4 regions of the Bacillus sp. Hm123 genome follow, and region 2 is predicted to be linked to each of the others. Evidence: riboswitches for the same ligand, from Rfam matches in the RefSeq annotation. Region 2 holds a riboswitch; each other region holds the start of a gene.

Region 1 (3,124 bases), 1.7 Mb from region 2:
GTTAATGGATTACATTCTGTCACAAAAGAAGGAAAAGGGGCAACTTCCGGAAAACGGTCGTGTGTTCAAAACGATTGTGACATCGGAGCTAGGTCGAATCGTCGCTGAATCGTATGGTGTTTCTTGTGAAGATGTACTAACCGGCTTTAAATTTATCGGAGAAAAAATTGAAGCGTATCAACAAACGGGGGAATATCAATTTTTATTTGGCTATGAAGAAAGCTACGGTTATTTAGTGGCAGATTTCGCTCGCGATAAAGATGCGATTCAAGCGGCGATTTTGGCAGTAGAAGCTTGTGCTTACTATAAACAACAAGGAAAAACATTATATGAAGTCTTGCTTGACCTTTATCGTCGTCACGGCTATTATCGTGAAGGGTTAACATCCCTTACGCTAAAAGGGATTGAAGGAGCGAACAAAATCGAGGCGATCTTATCGTCATTCCGCGAACAGCCACCGAAAGAACTCGCTGGCAGGGCTGTTAGAATTGTAGAGGATTATCTAACGAGTGAGCGGACTGATGGACAAACAGGGGAGACATCTGCGATTGAATTGCCGGCTTCCAATGTGTTGAAATATTTCTTAGATGATCAAACGTGGGTATGTATGCGACCTTCTGGAACAGAACCGAAAGTGAAGTTTTATTTCGGCGTCGTTAGCGAATCGTTAGAGAGCAGCGACCTCAAGCTTCAAGAAGTCGAGCGAAAGGTTATGGAACACATTCATCAAATGATATAATAATAAGGCGGCTTTCTTCGGAAAACCGCCTTTCTGGTGGAATTCTTTACGTGTTCAGCGAATTGGCGTGCTCGATATAGTGGAACAATGTATAAAACGTTTGCTCCACTGCAGAATAAGAATTAGGGAACCGACGAGCATGGAGGAAATGCTCAATTTTTTTTGAAAGCAAATGGTCATTCGTTCTAACCATTAAAATTAATAAATTGTTCCAATCGGACCGATGGACATAATAGAGAGCCCGGTCGTAATCCGTATATTCCATAGGCAGTCCCTCCTTTAAGAGGAATTGATTATAGTATATGTCGGTGCGGCGAAAGTTCTCTCTGCAAATAATGGGTAGGCTGTCATGATGAAAAAAAGCTTGCTGATTAGCAGGAACAATGTATAATAGTCGGAGTGGGCTACACTCAAAAAAAGTAATTTCCAAATGGAAAGTTCGTAAGTTTTTGACAATAACATATGGAACAATTCTTATCAAGAGAGACTGAGGGACTGGCCCTAAGACGTCTCGGCAGCGGACTCTAAATAGAGTGCTGTGCCAAATCCAGCAAGTAGATGCTTGAAAGATAAGAAGGGTGTTTTTTACATTGAGACCTCTTCTTGCTGACAGAAAGGTCTTTTATTTTTGCGATTTTATGGAAGGAGTGGAGGAGTTGAGTGAAAAAGCAAACGGTTGGGCGCTGTTTCCGCTGTTGATTTTTTTGTTGATCTTTATTGGAAGTGGTATCGCCACTGGTGATTTTTATAAAATGCCGATTATCGTTGCTCTATTTATTACATCGGCGATTGCGTTAATGATGAATCGAAAAAAAACATTTATGGAGAAAGTGGATATCTTTTCGAAAGGTGCAGGGCATCCAAATATTATGCTAATGGCTTTCATCTTCTTGCTGGCAGGGGCGTTTGCTTCTACAGCGAAAGGAATGGGAGCTGTCGATTCAACCGTTAATTTAGCGCTGTCTATTTTGCCGCAAAATTTATTAATGGTTGGCTTGTTCATTATTGCGTGTTTTATTTCTTTATCGATGGGAACATCTGTCGGAACGATTGTTGCTTTGGCACCTATTGGGGTAGCCATTGCTGATGAAACGGGGATTCCGCTAGCTTTAGCGATGGCAACGATCATTGGTGGATCGATGTTTGGCGACAATTTATCGATCATTTCCGATACAACGATTGCAGCAGTACGTACACAAGGAACAAGAATGGCCGATAAATTTCGAACGAATTTCTTGATCGTCCTTCCAGCGGCGGTGATCACGGCTGTCTTTTTAGGAATGATCACTGCTGGACAGCAAAGTATAGTAATAGCAGAATCATACGAAATCATTAAAATTATTCCGTACGTAGCTGTATTAGTAGCGGCTGTAGCTGGGATGAATGTGCTAGTCGTATTAAGCGGTGGTATTCTTTTGGCGGGAATGATCGGCCTATCGGATGGTAGCTATACATTCTTCTCTTTTATTGAAGCGATATCTGAAGGGATCAGCAGTATGTTGGAAATGGCGATGATTGCCATCATTATTGGTGGAATGATTGAAGTGATTCGTTACAACGGTGGTATCGAATTTATTTTACAATTTGTTATGAAAAGGATTCGCACTAAAAAAGGGGCGGAATTCGGAATTGCTTCCCTTGTTAGCTTAACGAATTTATCAACGGCGAACAACACAATCGCAATTATCGTTGCTGGTCCACTAGCGAAAAATATCGCGGATGAGTATGACATTGACCCGCGGAAATCAGCGAGTATACTCGATGTGTTCTCTTGTTTGATTCAAGGGATGATCCCGTACGGAGCCCAAATGTTAGCAGCGGCCGGACTCGCTAGTATTTCGCCCATTAGCATTATGAGCTATTCGATTTATCCTGTGTTAATCGGGATCAGTGGGATCGTAGCTATACTATTCAATCTTCCTCGTTTAAAAGCGAATAAATAAGCAAAAAGGCTGACTTTAAAATGTGTCAGCCTTTTTCTTGTGGTATGTCTTGCTCTTTTTTTTCATAAGTATTGGTAAAGGAAAAAAGGGGGAGTGAAGATGAATGCGGTAGAGATGAGGAAGCTTCAGTATGCAATTGATGAGATTACCGAAATTGCTTCTGGGTTTGGTCTCGATTTTTACCCGATGAGGTATGAAATTTGTCCGGCAGAAATTATTTATACATTTGGCGCATACGGAATGCCGACAAGATTTTCTCATTGGAGCTTCGGAAAACAGTTTTTTAAAATGAAGCTTCAGTATGATCTTGGGTTGAGCAAAATTTATGAATTAGTAATTAATTCTAATCCATGCTATGCCTTTTTGCTTGATACGAATTCGTTAATTCAAAACAAATTAATTGTTGCCCATGTACTCGCTCATTGTGATTTCTTTAAAAGTA
Region 2 (3,124 bases):
AATGATCGATGAGCTTGATGGTCGAGATGTGTATATTTTAGTAGATGCCGACAAAGCAGGGGAAAAGCTGCGAAAGCTATTTATTCGCGAGCTGCCAGAAGCTCATCATTTATATATTGATCGAGTGTATAAAGAAGTGGCGACTGCTCCTTATCGACATTTAGCTACGATCCTATTAAGTGCCAACATCGATGTGCACAGTAAGTTTTTGCAAAAAGGTGGATAAACATGCAGCCAGAACAATTGTTAGCGATGATCGAGCAACAGCCGAAAGTAGCGATTTACGCCTACGCTCCCATGTGTGGGACGTGCCAGCTCGCTTCGAAAATGCTCGATGTCGTAGAAAAAGTAGGAACAGCTTACGAATGGGCTCGGATCAATTTAAATTATTACGAGGATTTTGCCGAAACCTATAGCATTGAAAGTGTTCCGTGCTTACTTATTTTTCATAAAGGTCAGCTGATGGAAAAGATTTATGCGTTTCAGTCTGTTCCGCATATTTATGAAAAATTAAATCAGTATTAACGACAACCTGCCATCGTTTTGGCAGGTTTTTTGGCGAAGATATTGTCGAGCAATTCTTAAAGGATTTTCCGCCCTTTTTTTTGAAATAAGTAATCATAAAGCAATTAGAGGAGGCGGGCGGATTGCATAAGCAACTTTCGATGATTCAAGAGGCATGTCAAGAAAGAGCGCATCTCCATTCAATGCTACCAGTTGAACCTGTTGGTGTGCTGTTAGAAGATGAACATGAACATTGGTTGTTGACGATTAGCAAAGAAGGCATTGCTTTTTCCAACGAAGACTTTCAGCCGTGGCAGTTAAAAGTGAGTGCCAAAAAAGGCAACATGGCTCACTGTTTGGCGGGAGAACAACGCCTTTTTCTGTACCATCGCATGGGCAAAGTGGACCTATCAGGCCTTTATCGACTGCAACTCTGGTTCGAATCCCTCCTCTGGCTTTGTCGGGCGTATGATTAAAAGCGGAAGGCGCTGTTCAACGGCGTATGGACTGGAGCCATCCGCACGAGATAATAAAAAATATTTTTCTTATTGACAATTTTCAAACTAAGATGATACAATCAGTCTCAACAATTAATTGAATAGCGAAACTCTTATCAAGAGAGGTGGAGGGATTGTGCCCGACGAAGCCCGGCAACCTTCAACAATGATTTGTTGAAAAGGTGCCAATTCACACAAAGCGATTGCTTTGGTAGATGAGAGAAAGGACCTTAACAACTTATCCCTTTCTGCTCATTGCGGCAGAAAGGTTTTTTATTTTAAAGGGAGAGTGAAGCCATATGATTTCAATTGCAAATGTGAAAAAGATTTTTGCAACGAAGAGTGGCACAGTGACAGCGGTAGATGACATTAATTTAAACATAGATCAAGGAGAAATCTTTGGCATCATCGGTTACAGTGGAGCGGGAAAGAGTACGCTAATCCGCATGCTGAATGGGCTTGAATCTCCTTCTGAAGGGTCGGTCGTTGTCGCTGGTCGTAAAGTATCAAATATTCGAGGAGCGGAACTGAGACAAGCACGCCAAGAGATTAGCATGATTTTTCAGCATTTTAACTTGCTTTGGTCGAGAACGGTTCGGGAAAATATCGCCTTTCCACTTGAAATTGCTGGTGTTCCGAAAGAAAAACGAAAAGAGCGCGTCGATGAACTGATTCAGCTAGTTGGGCTGGAAGGTCGTGAAGAGGCTTATCCTTCTCAGCTAAGCGGTGGTCAGAAACAGCGTGTCGGGATTGCGAGAGCATTAGCGAACAATCCGAAAGTGCTTTTATGCGATGAAGCGACGTCCGCACTTGATCCGCAAACGACGGATTCGATTTTGGACTTGCTAGTAGATATTAATGAGCGACTCGGGTTAACGATAGTGTTAATTACTCACGAAATGCATGTTATCCGCAAAATTTGTCATCGCGTGGCTGTGATGGAAGCAGGAAATGTCGTGGAATTAGGACAGGTGCTCGATGTGTTTAAGCATCCGAAGCAGCCGATTACGAAGCGATTTGTTCAGCAAGTGACGGGGACAGAGGAGTCGAGAGAGACGATTGCGCATTTACTTGAACAAAAAGGGAAAGTGATTAAGTTGAGCTTTATTGGCGAATCCGCTGAACAGCCGATTATTACCGAGTTAATTCGCAATTTTCAAATATCTGTTAATATCGTTCAAGGAAACGTGTCGCAAACGCAAGAGGGCGCTTATGGCTCGCTCTTTGTTCACTTAACGGGTGCGGAAGAAGAAGTGAGCCGAGCAGTTGCCTACTTAGATCAACATCAAGTGAGTTCGGAGGTGATCACCCATGCTTGAGCAATGGTTACCAAATGTGAAGTGGGATAAAATTTGGGGAGCAACTGGTGAAACGCTTTATATGACGGGAATTTCAGTTGTTGCGACTTTTATTCTTGGTATTTTACTAGGTTTACTCTTATTTTTAACATCGAAGGGTCAAATATTAGAAAATAAAGCGGTGCATGTGATTGTTGCTACGTACGTGAACGTGTTTCGGTCGATTCCGTTTATTATTTTAATCATTTTATTAATTCCGTTTACGAAAGTGCTTGTTGGGACGATGATTGGTGAAGATGCAGCATTACCTGCTTTAATTATTGGGGCATCCCCGTTTTATGCTCGGATTGTTGAGATTGGGCTAAGAGAGATTGATAAAGGGGTCATTGAAGCGGCCCGCTCGATGGGGGCGAAAACGAGCACCATTATTTTTAAAGTGTTGTTGCCAGAGTCGATGCCAGCCTTAGTTTCTGGTATTACGGTCACGGCGATCGTCTTAGTTGGCTACACAGCGATGGCAGGTGCCATTGGGGCTGGTGGGCTTGGAAACTTAGCCTTTTTAGACGGCTTCCAACGCAGTCAAAGCGACGTGACGTTCGTGGCAACCGTCATTATTGTACTCATCGTATTTGCGATTCAATTCATTGGTGACTTGTTCACTAAGAAATTAGATAAAAGATAATGAGGAGGAAATAGAATGAAAAAGTGGTTATTTGCTTTACTTACATCATTGGTGGTATTAGCCCTCGCAGCATGCGGCGGTTCAGAAGAGAAAAAAGAAGAAGGTAAATCAGAAGAAAACAAGAAATTGGTTGTTGGGGCATC
Region 3 (3,124 bases), 170 kb from region 2:
ATTTCAAATTTGTTAATAGTCAGAAAGGGGCTTGTGTTCATGATTTATCCATATAAAGAAAAAACACCGACCATCGCAGATTCCGCTTATATCGCCGACTACGTAACTATTTCTGGTGATGTAACAATCGGAGAAGAATCAAGTGTTTGGTTTAATACAGTCATCCGCGGTGATGTCGCACCTACTATTATTGGCAATAAAACGAATATTCAAGACAACTCGGTTTTACATCAAAGTCCAAATAATCCGCTAATTATTGAAGATGAAGTGACTGTTGGTCATCAAGTCATTCTTCACAGCTGTAAAATTAGAAAAAAAGCATTGATCGGTATGGGTTCGATTATTTTAGACAATGCCGAAATCGGCGAGGGGGCATTTATCGGTGCAGGGAGCCTCGTCCCACCCGGAAAGGTGATTCCACCGAATACGATGGCATTTGGACGACCGGCTAAAGTCATTAGAGAAATTAATGAGGACGATCGGAAAGATATGGAGCGCATCGTGCGTGAATACGCTGAGAAAGCTCAATATTATAAAAGTATACAGAAAAAATAAAAACAAGCCTTCCCAACAAAGGAAGGCTTACTTTTATTAGTTATTTGCTTGTTGTTTTAAAGCGTCTGCTTTATCTGTTTGTTCCCAAGGAAGTTCAATGTCTGTACGGCCGAAATGACCATAAGCTGCTGTTTGTTTGTAAATCGGACGACGAAGATCTAACATTTTAATGATTCCTGCTGGACGAAGATCAAAGTTCGAGCGAACAAGCTCTACTAATACATCTTCAGATACTTGGCCCGTACCGAACGTATCAACCGCGATAGAAACAGGCTGAGCAACACCAATCGCATAAGCAAGCTGTACTTCACATTTATCCGCAAGACCAGATGCAACGATGTTTTTCGCTACATAACGAGCTGCGTATGCCGCAGAACGGTCTACTTTTGTCGGATCCTTACCAGAGAAAGCACCGCCGCCATGACGAGCGTAACCGCCATACGTATCAACGATAATTTTACGACCTGTTAAACCAGCATCCCCTTGAGGACCACCGATGACGAAACGGCCAGTTGGGTTGATGAAGAATTTCGTTTCTGCATCAATTAACTCAACAGGGACTACCGGATTAATGACTTGTTCACGAATGTCACGTTGAATTTGCTCAAGCGTGACTTCTGGGTGATGTTGCGTAGAAATAACGATCGTGTCAATGCGAACTGGCTTGTCATTTTCATCATATTCTACTGTTACTTGCGTTTTTCCATCCGGACGCAAATAATCAAGTGTTTCATCTTTGCGTACTTCTGTTAAACGACGAGATAATTTATGCGCTACAGCAATTGGAAGCGGCATTAACTCTTCTGTTTCATTACAAGCAAAACCGAACATTAGACCTTGGTCACCTGCACCGATCGCTTCAATTTCTTCCTCGCTCATTTGTCCTTCACGTGCTTCAAGAGCTTGGTCGACACCTGCTGCGATATCTACAGATTGCTCATCGATAGAAGTCAACACGCCACATGTATCGGCATCGAAACCATATTTCGCACGGTCATAGCCGATCTCTTTGATTGTTTCGCGAACAAGTTTATTAATATCTACATAAGAAGATGTTGTAATTTCCCCCGCTACTAATACAAGGCCGGTTGTTACAGAAGTTTCCGCAGCTACACGAGCATTAGGATCCTGTGATAAAATTTCATCCAGAATTGCATCAGAAATCTGATCGCAAATCTTATCTGGATGGCCTTCAGTTACTGACTCTGAAGTAAAAAGACGACGCTTTTTTGTCATGAAACTTCCTCCTTAAACGGATCAAAATTGATCTTTATTTTCACGGTACTCATTTCCCTAAGTTTATCCTTTTAAAAATAAAAAAACCTCTCCAATTCATAAAGAGAGGAAAGGTTGGTTGATTCAACATAGGCCTTTCACTCTTATCGCCCAAGGTTTGGACCTTGCACAGGTTTAAGCACCTTCGTCTTAAATAGGTAATATACCTATTTAAACAGGTTGCCGGGCTTCATCGGGCCTGTCCCTCCGCCAGCTCAGGATAAGAGTATCCGTTCAAAGATAAATCTTACGAAATTCGATGGATAATGTCAATCATATTTTTATCCGCTCATCTGCCTTTTTCCGCCTTCTTTCATATTTATATTTATAAAAAAATTTTGGGGAAAAATAAAAAATGAAATTCACGAAAAAAATTAGCTATATAGTATAGACTATTCATTCAAATGTGCTATACTGTTTTGTGAGTAAACGAGTAGATAAATACATTTCAAATTTTTATAAAGGATGGTTATTAATTTATGAACTCTGTAAGCGTTTCAAGCAAAATTGTGGAACTTCTAAACGGTTCAAATATAACAATGCAACCTTCTGTACCTACGCTTGTTGAAAAGGTACTTACTCGCAAAGAGGGCGTGTTAACTGCGTCAGGTGCTGTACGTGCAGAAACAGGCAAATATACAGGACGTTCTCCTAAAGATAAATTTATCGTTGAAGAAGCTTCTGTGAAGGATAAGATCGATTGGGGTTCAGTTAACCAACCGATTTCCGAAGAAGTCTTTGATCAATTATACACAAAAGTAGTCGATCATTTAAAACAAAAAGATGAACTTTTTGTTTTTAAAGGATTTGCAGGAGCGGATACGACTCATCGCCTTCCAATCCAAGTCATCAATGAATACGCTTGGCATAACCTATTTGCTCATCAATTATTCATCCGCCCAACAGCAGAAGAGTTGAAAGACCATCAAGCGGGCTTCACAATCGTCTCTGCTCCGAACTTTAAAGCAGATCCAGCAGTGGATGGCACACAATCTGAAACATTCATTATCGTTTCGTTCGAGCGCCGTATCGTGTTAATCGGTGGAACAGAATACGCAGGTGAAATGAAGAAGTCCATCTTCTCTATCATGAACTACCTTCTTCCTGAAAATGATGTGTTCCCTATGCACTGCTCAGCAAACGTTGGCTACGAAGGTGACGTTGCTTTATTCTTCGGTCTTTCTGGAACAGGTAAAACAACATTATCCGCTGATCCGAACCGTCGTTTAATCGGTGATGATGAGCACGGCTGGTCTGCAAACGGCGTCTTTAATGTTGAAGGTGGATGCTATGC
Region 4 (3,124 bases), 1.4 Mb from region 2:
ACACGACTGGTTGATGTGGTGAAAGAAGCGGAGAAGCGTGCCGATCTGTTAATTTTCACAGGCGGACTTGGACCGACAAAGGATGATTTGACGAAGGAAGCGCTTGCCAAACATATTGGGTGTGAACTTGAATATAATGAAGTCGCCTTGAAAAGTATAGAAGCGTATTTTGTCAAAGTGAACCGAACAATGACTGAAAATAATAAGAAACAAGCTTTAGTGATGAGCGGAAGTACAGTATTACCAAATGATTATGGCATGGCTCCGGGGATGTTACTTAAAGCAAGTGGAAAACAGTATATGTTATTGCCTGGACCACCGAAAGAAATGCAACCGATGTTTTTAAACTATGGAAAAAATGAGTTGATCCAACTGTTAGAGAAAGTCGAGCGAATCGAGTCTCGGGTATTGAGGTTTTTCGGAATTGGTGAATCGGCTCTTGAGGTTGAAGTGGAAGACTTGTTACTCAATCAAAAGAATCCAACGATTGCCCCATTAGCAGGAGATGGAGAGGTCACGCTTCGAATTACAGCGAAGCATGAATCAGAAGAAGAAGCTATTGGCATGATTCAGGAAGTAGAAGCTGAAATTCTCCGACGTGTCGGTCCATATTTTTATGGGTATGACCAAACAACGATTGTGGAAGAGTTGGCGGAATTACTGAAGGAAAGAAATTTATCGATTGCAGCTGCTGAGAGTTTAACAGGTGGTCTTTTCCAAAGTGAATTGACAGCTGTCGAAGGTGTGAGTGCGATCTTTAAAGGCGGGATCGTTTGTTACTCCAATGATGCGAAGAAGCAACTTGTTAATGTGAAAAAAGAGACTATTGATACATATGGAGCTGTCAGTGAACAATGTGCACTTGAACTAGCAGAAAATACAAGAGCGATTTTCGATAGTGATTTTGCTATTAGTTTTACTGGAGTGGCTGGTCCTGATGAAATGGATGGCCAAGCCCCTGGCACTGTTTGGATTGGCCTGGCCGAACGTTCTCAAGAGACGAAAGTTTATCAGCTTAACCTTGTGGGAAGTCGAGCGGGGATTCGTAAGCGTTCAGTTAAATATGGCTGCCATTATTTACTTCACGCTCTCGATCAAAATAAATAAAAATATTCAAAATATTATTGACCATTCTGATTGGATTATTATATAATCTTTTTAAGAGTTTACTGGCTTATTGAATTTAATATTGACACTCTTATTACGAGCGGCGGAGGGATTAGGCCCTATGAAGCCCGGCAACCTTCAGGCGATATTGTCTGAAACGGTGCTAATTCCTACAGACTTTTTTGTCTGGAAGATAAGAGGAGGACCTAATCATTAAACCCTCTTCTTTTTGATAAGAAGAGGGGTTTTTTATCTTCCTCTAGAACATCATAAACATTCATTTAGGAGGGGTTTACACATGACAAAAGAAAATTGGGATCAAGAGACATTGTTATTACACGGAGGCCAGGTGCCAGATCCAGTGACAGGAGCTCGTGCTGTACCGATTTATGAAACAACTTCGTACGTATTTGAAGATACAGATCATGCGAACGCTTTATTCGCGCTACAAAAGCCTGGAAATATTTACACCCGTATTACGAATCCAACGGTTGATGTATTTGAAAAACGAGTGGCATTGCTTGAAGAAGGAGCTGCCGCAGTAGCATTATCTTCCGGAATGGCAGCCATCGCTTTTTCTATATTGAATTTAGCACATGCGGGCGATGAAATCGTGGCAGCGAGTAATTTATATGGTGGTACATATAATTTATTTGCTAACACGCTTCCGAAGTATGGCATCACCGTTAAATTTGTTGATTCGACGGATCCTGAGAACTACCGAAAAGCGATTACACCGAAAACGAAGGCTCTTTTTGGAGAAATTATCGGAAATCCATCTCTAAATGTGTTGGATGTGGAGAAAGTGGCAGATATCGCTCATGCGAATGGTATCCCGCTAATTATCGATAGCACATTCGCATCACCGTATGTTTGCAAGCCGCTTACTTGGGGGGCAGATATCGTCGTCCATTCTGCGACGAAATGGATTAGTGGCCACGGTACAGTGATTGGTGGTGTCGTAGTAGATGGTGGGAAGTTCAATTGGGACAGCGAGAAATTCCCTGGTTTTACAGAGCCTGACGAATCTTATCATGGGTTGAAATATGCTGACATTGAAGGATCAGCATTTGCTGTGAAGCTACGAGTGCAGCTGTTAAGAGATTTTGGTCCGGCTTTAAGTGCCAATAGTGCTTTTTTATTGCTGCAAGGACTGGAGACGCTTCATTTGCGAATTCAACGTCATCACGAAAATACATTAGAAATCGTGAACTATTTAAACAATCACCCTGGTGTGGAATGGGTTTCCCATCCGAGTTTACCAGAACATCCATCACATGATTTAGCTAAAAAATATTTGAACAATAGCAACGGATCGATCGTCGTTTTCGGTATTAAAGGTGGTCGAGAAGCAGGGAAAACAGTAATTGATAATGTGCAATTATGGTCACATGTTGCCAATGTCGGGGATGGAAAGTCATTGATCATTCACCCGGCTACAACGACGCACCAACAGTTAAATAAAGAGGAGTTAGAAAAGTCTGGAGTGAAAGAAGAGTTAATTCGTTTATCGATCGGACTAGAATCTACAAAGGACTTAATTGTTGATTTGAATCAAGCGATTGAAAAAGCAACAGGAGTTACCGTAGAGGCATAAAAGAAAAAACAAAAGACTGGCGCTTAGATGGAATATCTATACGGTATAGGTTAGTTACTGTATATTCCATTTTAGCGTCGGTCTTTTTATGATGAAAATAGCGTATAAGTTGATTGAAATCAGTCATTAAAGATACCCTTCTTGATAAAGTCTGTGGTAATATAGATAGGCGGATGCTTATCAGTTTTTTCCTCCAACTTTTCTCCAAACGATGTCCTTCTTCAGATTGTGTGGTCTTTTTTCTCAAAACATGTAAATATTAAAAAAGCGAATAAATGTTCGCTTTTCACTTGAAATTGTCTCATAAAAAGGGTATAGTAATGATAGATTTTGAAACAGGAAATTCAATAATTAATTTTTTAATAGATTTGTTATTTTAAGGAGGAATTTGAATGAACGATCGTCAAGCAGCATTAGATA

What was found. A riboswitch is a leader RNA that binds a small molecule or an ion and turns the genes downstream of it on or off. The one in region 2 is predicted to bind S-adenosylmethionine.
Region 1: another riboswitch for S-adenosylmethionine. It lies ahead of ACSVDJ_RS04760 (Na+/H+ antiporter NhaC family protein); the one in region 2 lies ahead of ACSVDJ_RS14860 (methionine ABC transporter ATP-binding protein).
Region 3: another riboswitch for S-adenosylmethionine. It lies ahead of metK (methionine adenosyltransferase); the one in region 2 lies ahead of ACSVDJ_RS14860 (methionine ABC transporter ATP-binding protein).
Region 4: another riboswitch for S-adenosylmethionine. It lies ahead of ACSVDJ_RS07310 (O-acetylhomoserine aminocarboxypropyltransferase/cysteine synthase family protein); the one in region 2 lies ahead of ACSVDJ_RS14860 (methionine ABC transporter ATP-binding protein).

What each region holds. Positions count from the first base shown of each region.
Region 1 covers NZ_CM200277.1:906,905-910,028, forward strand. Annotated here, with positions in the region: gene ACSVDJ_RS04750 (phospho-sugar mutase) at 1-739, shown strand, start outside; gene ACSVDJ_RS04755 (YhdB family protein) at 786-1,004, opposite strand; SAM riboswitch class I at 1,211-1,315, shown strand; gene ACSVDJ_RS04760 (Na+/H+ antiporter NhaC family protein) at 1,378-2,682, shown strand; gene ACSVDJ_RS04765 (SpoVR family protein) at 2,782-3,124, shown strand, end outside.
Region 2 covers NZ_CM200277.1:2,826,123-2,829,246, reverse strand. Annotated here, with positions in the region: gene ACSVDJ_RS14875 (toprim domain-containing protein) at 1-226, shown strand, start outside; gene ACSVDJ_RS14870 (thioredoxin family protein) at 229-525, shown strand; gene ACSVDJ_RS14865 (hypothetical protein) at 648-980, shown strand; SAM riboswitch class I at 1,112-1,223, shown strand; gene ACSVDJ_RS14860 (methionine ABC transporter ATP-binding protein) at 1,301-2,320, shown strand; gene ACSVDJ_RS14855 (methionine ABC transporter permease) at 2,313-2,981, shown strand; gene ACSVDJ_RS14850 (MetQ/NlpA family ABC transporter substrate-binding protein) at 2,997-3,124, shown strand, end outside.
Region 3 covers NZ_CM200277.1:2,653,824-2,656,947, forward strand. Annotated here, with positions in the region: gene ACSVDJ_RS13775 (gamma carbonic anhydrase) at 40-555, shown strand; gene metK (methionine adenosyltransferase) at 592-1,791, opposite strand; SAM riboswitch class I at 1,932-2,057, opposite strand; gene pckA (phosphoenolpyruvate carboxykinase (ATP)) at 2,310-3,124, shown strand, end outside.
Region 4 covers NZ_CM200277.1:1,402,977-1,406,100, forward strand. Annotated here, with positions in the region: gene ACSVDJ_RS07305 (competence/damage-inducible protein A) at 1-1,107, shown strand, start outside; SAM riboswitch class I at 1,196-1,307, shown strand; gene ACSVDJ_RS07310 (O-acetylhomoserine aminocarboxypropyltransferase/cysteine synthase family protein) at 1,406-2,704, shown strand; gene recA (recombinase RecA) at 3,097-3,124, shown strand, end outside.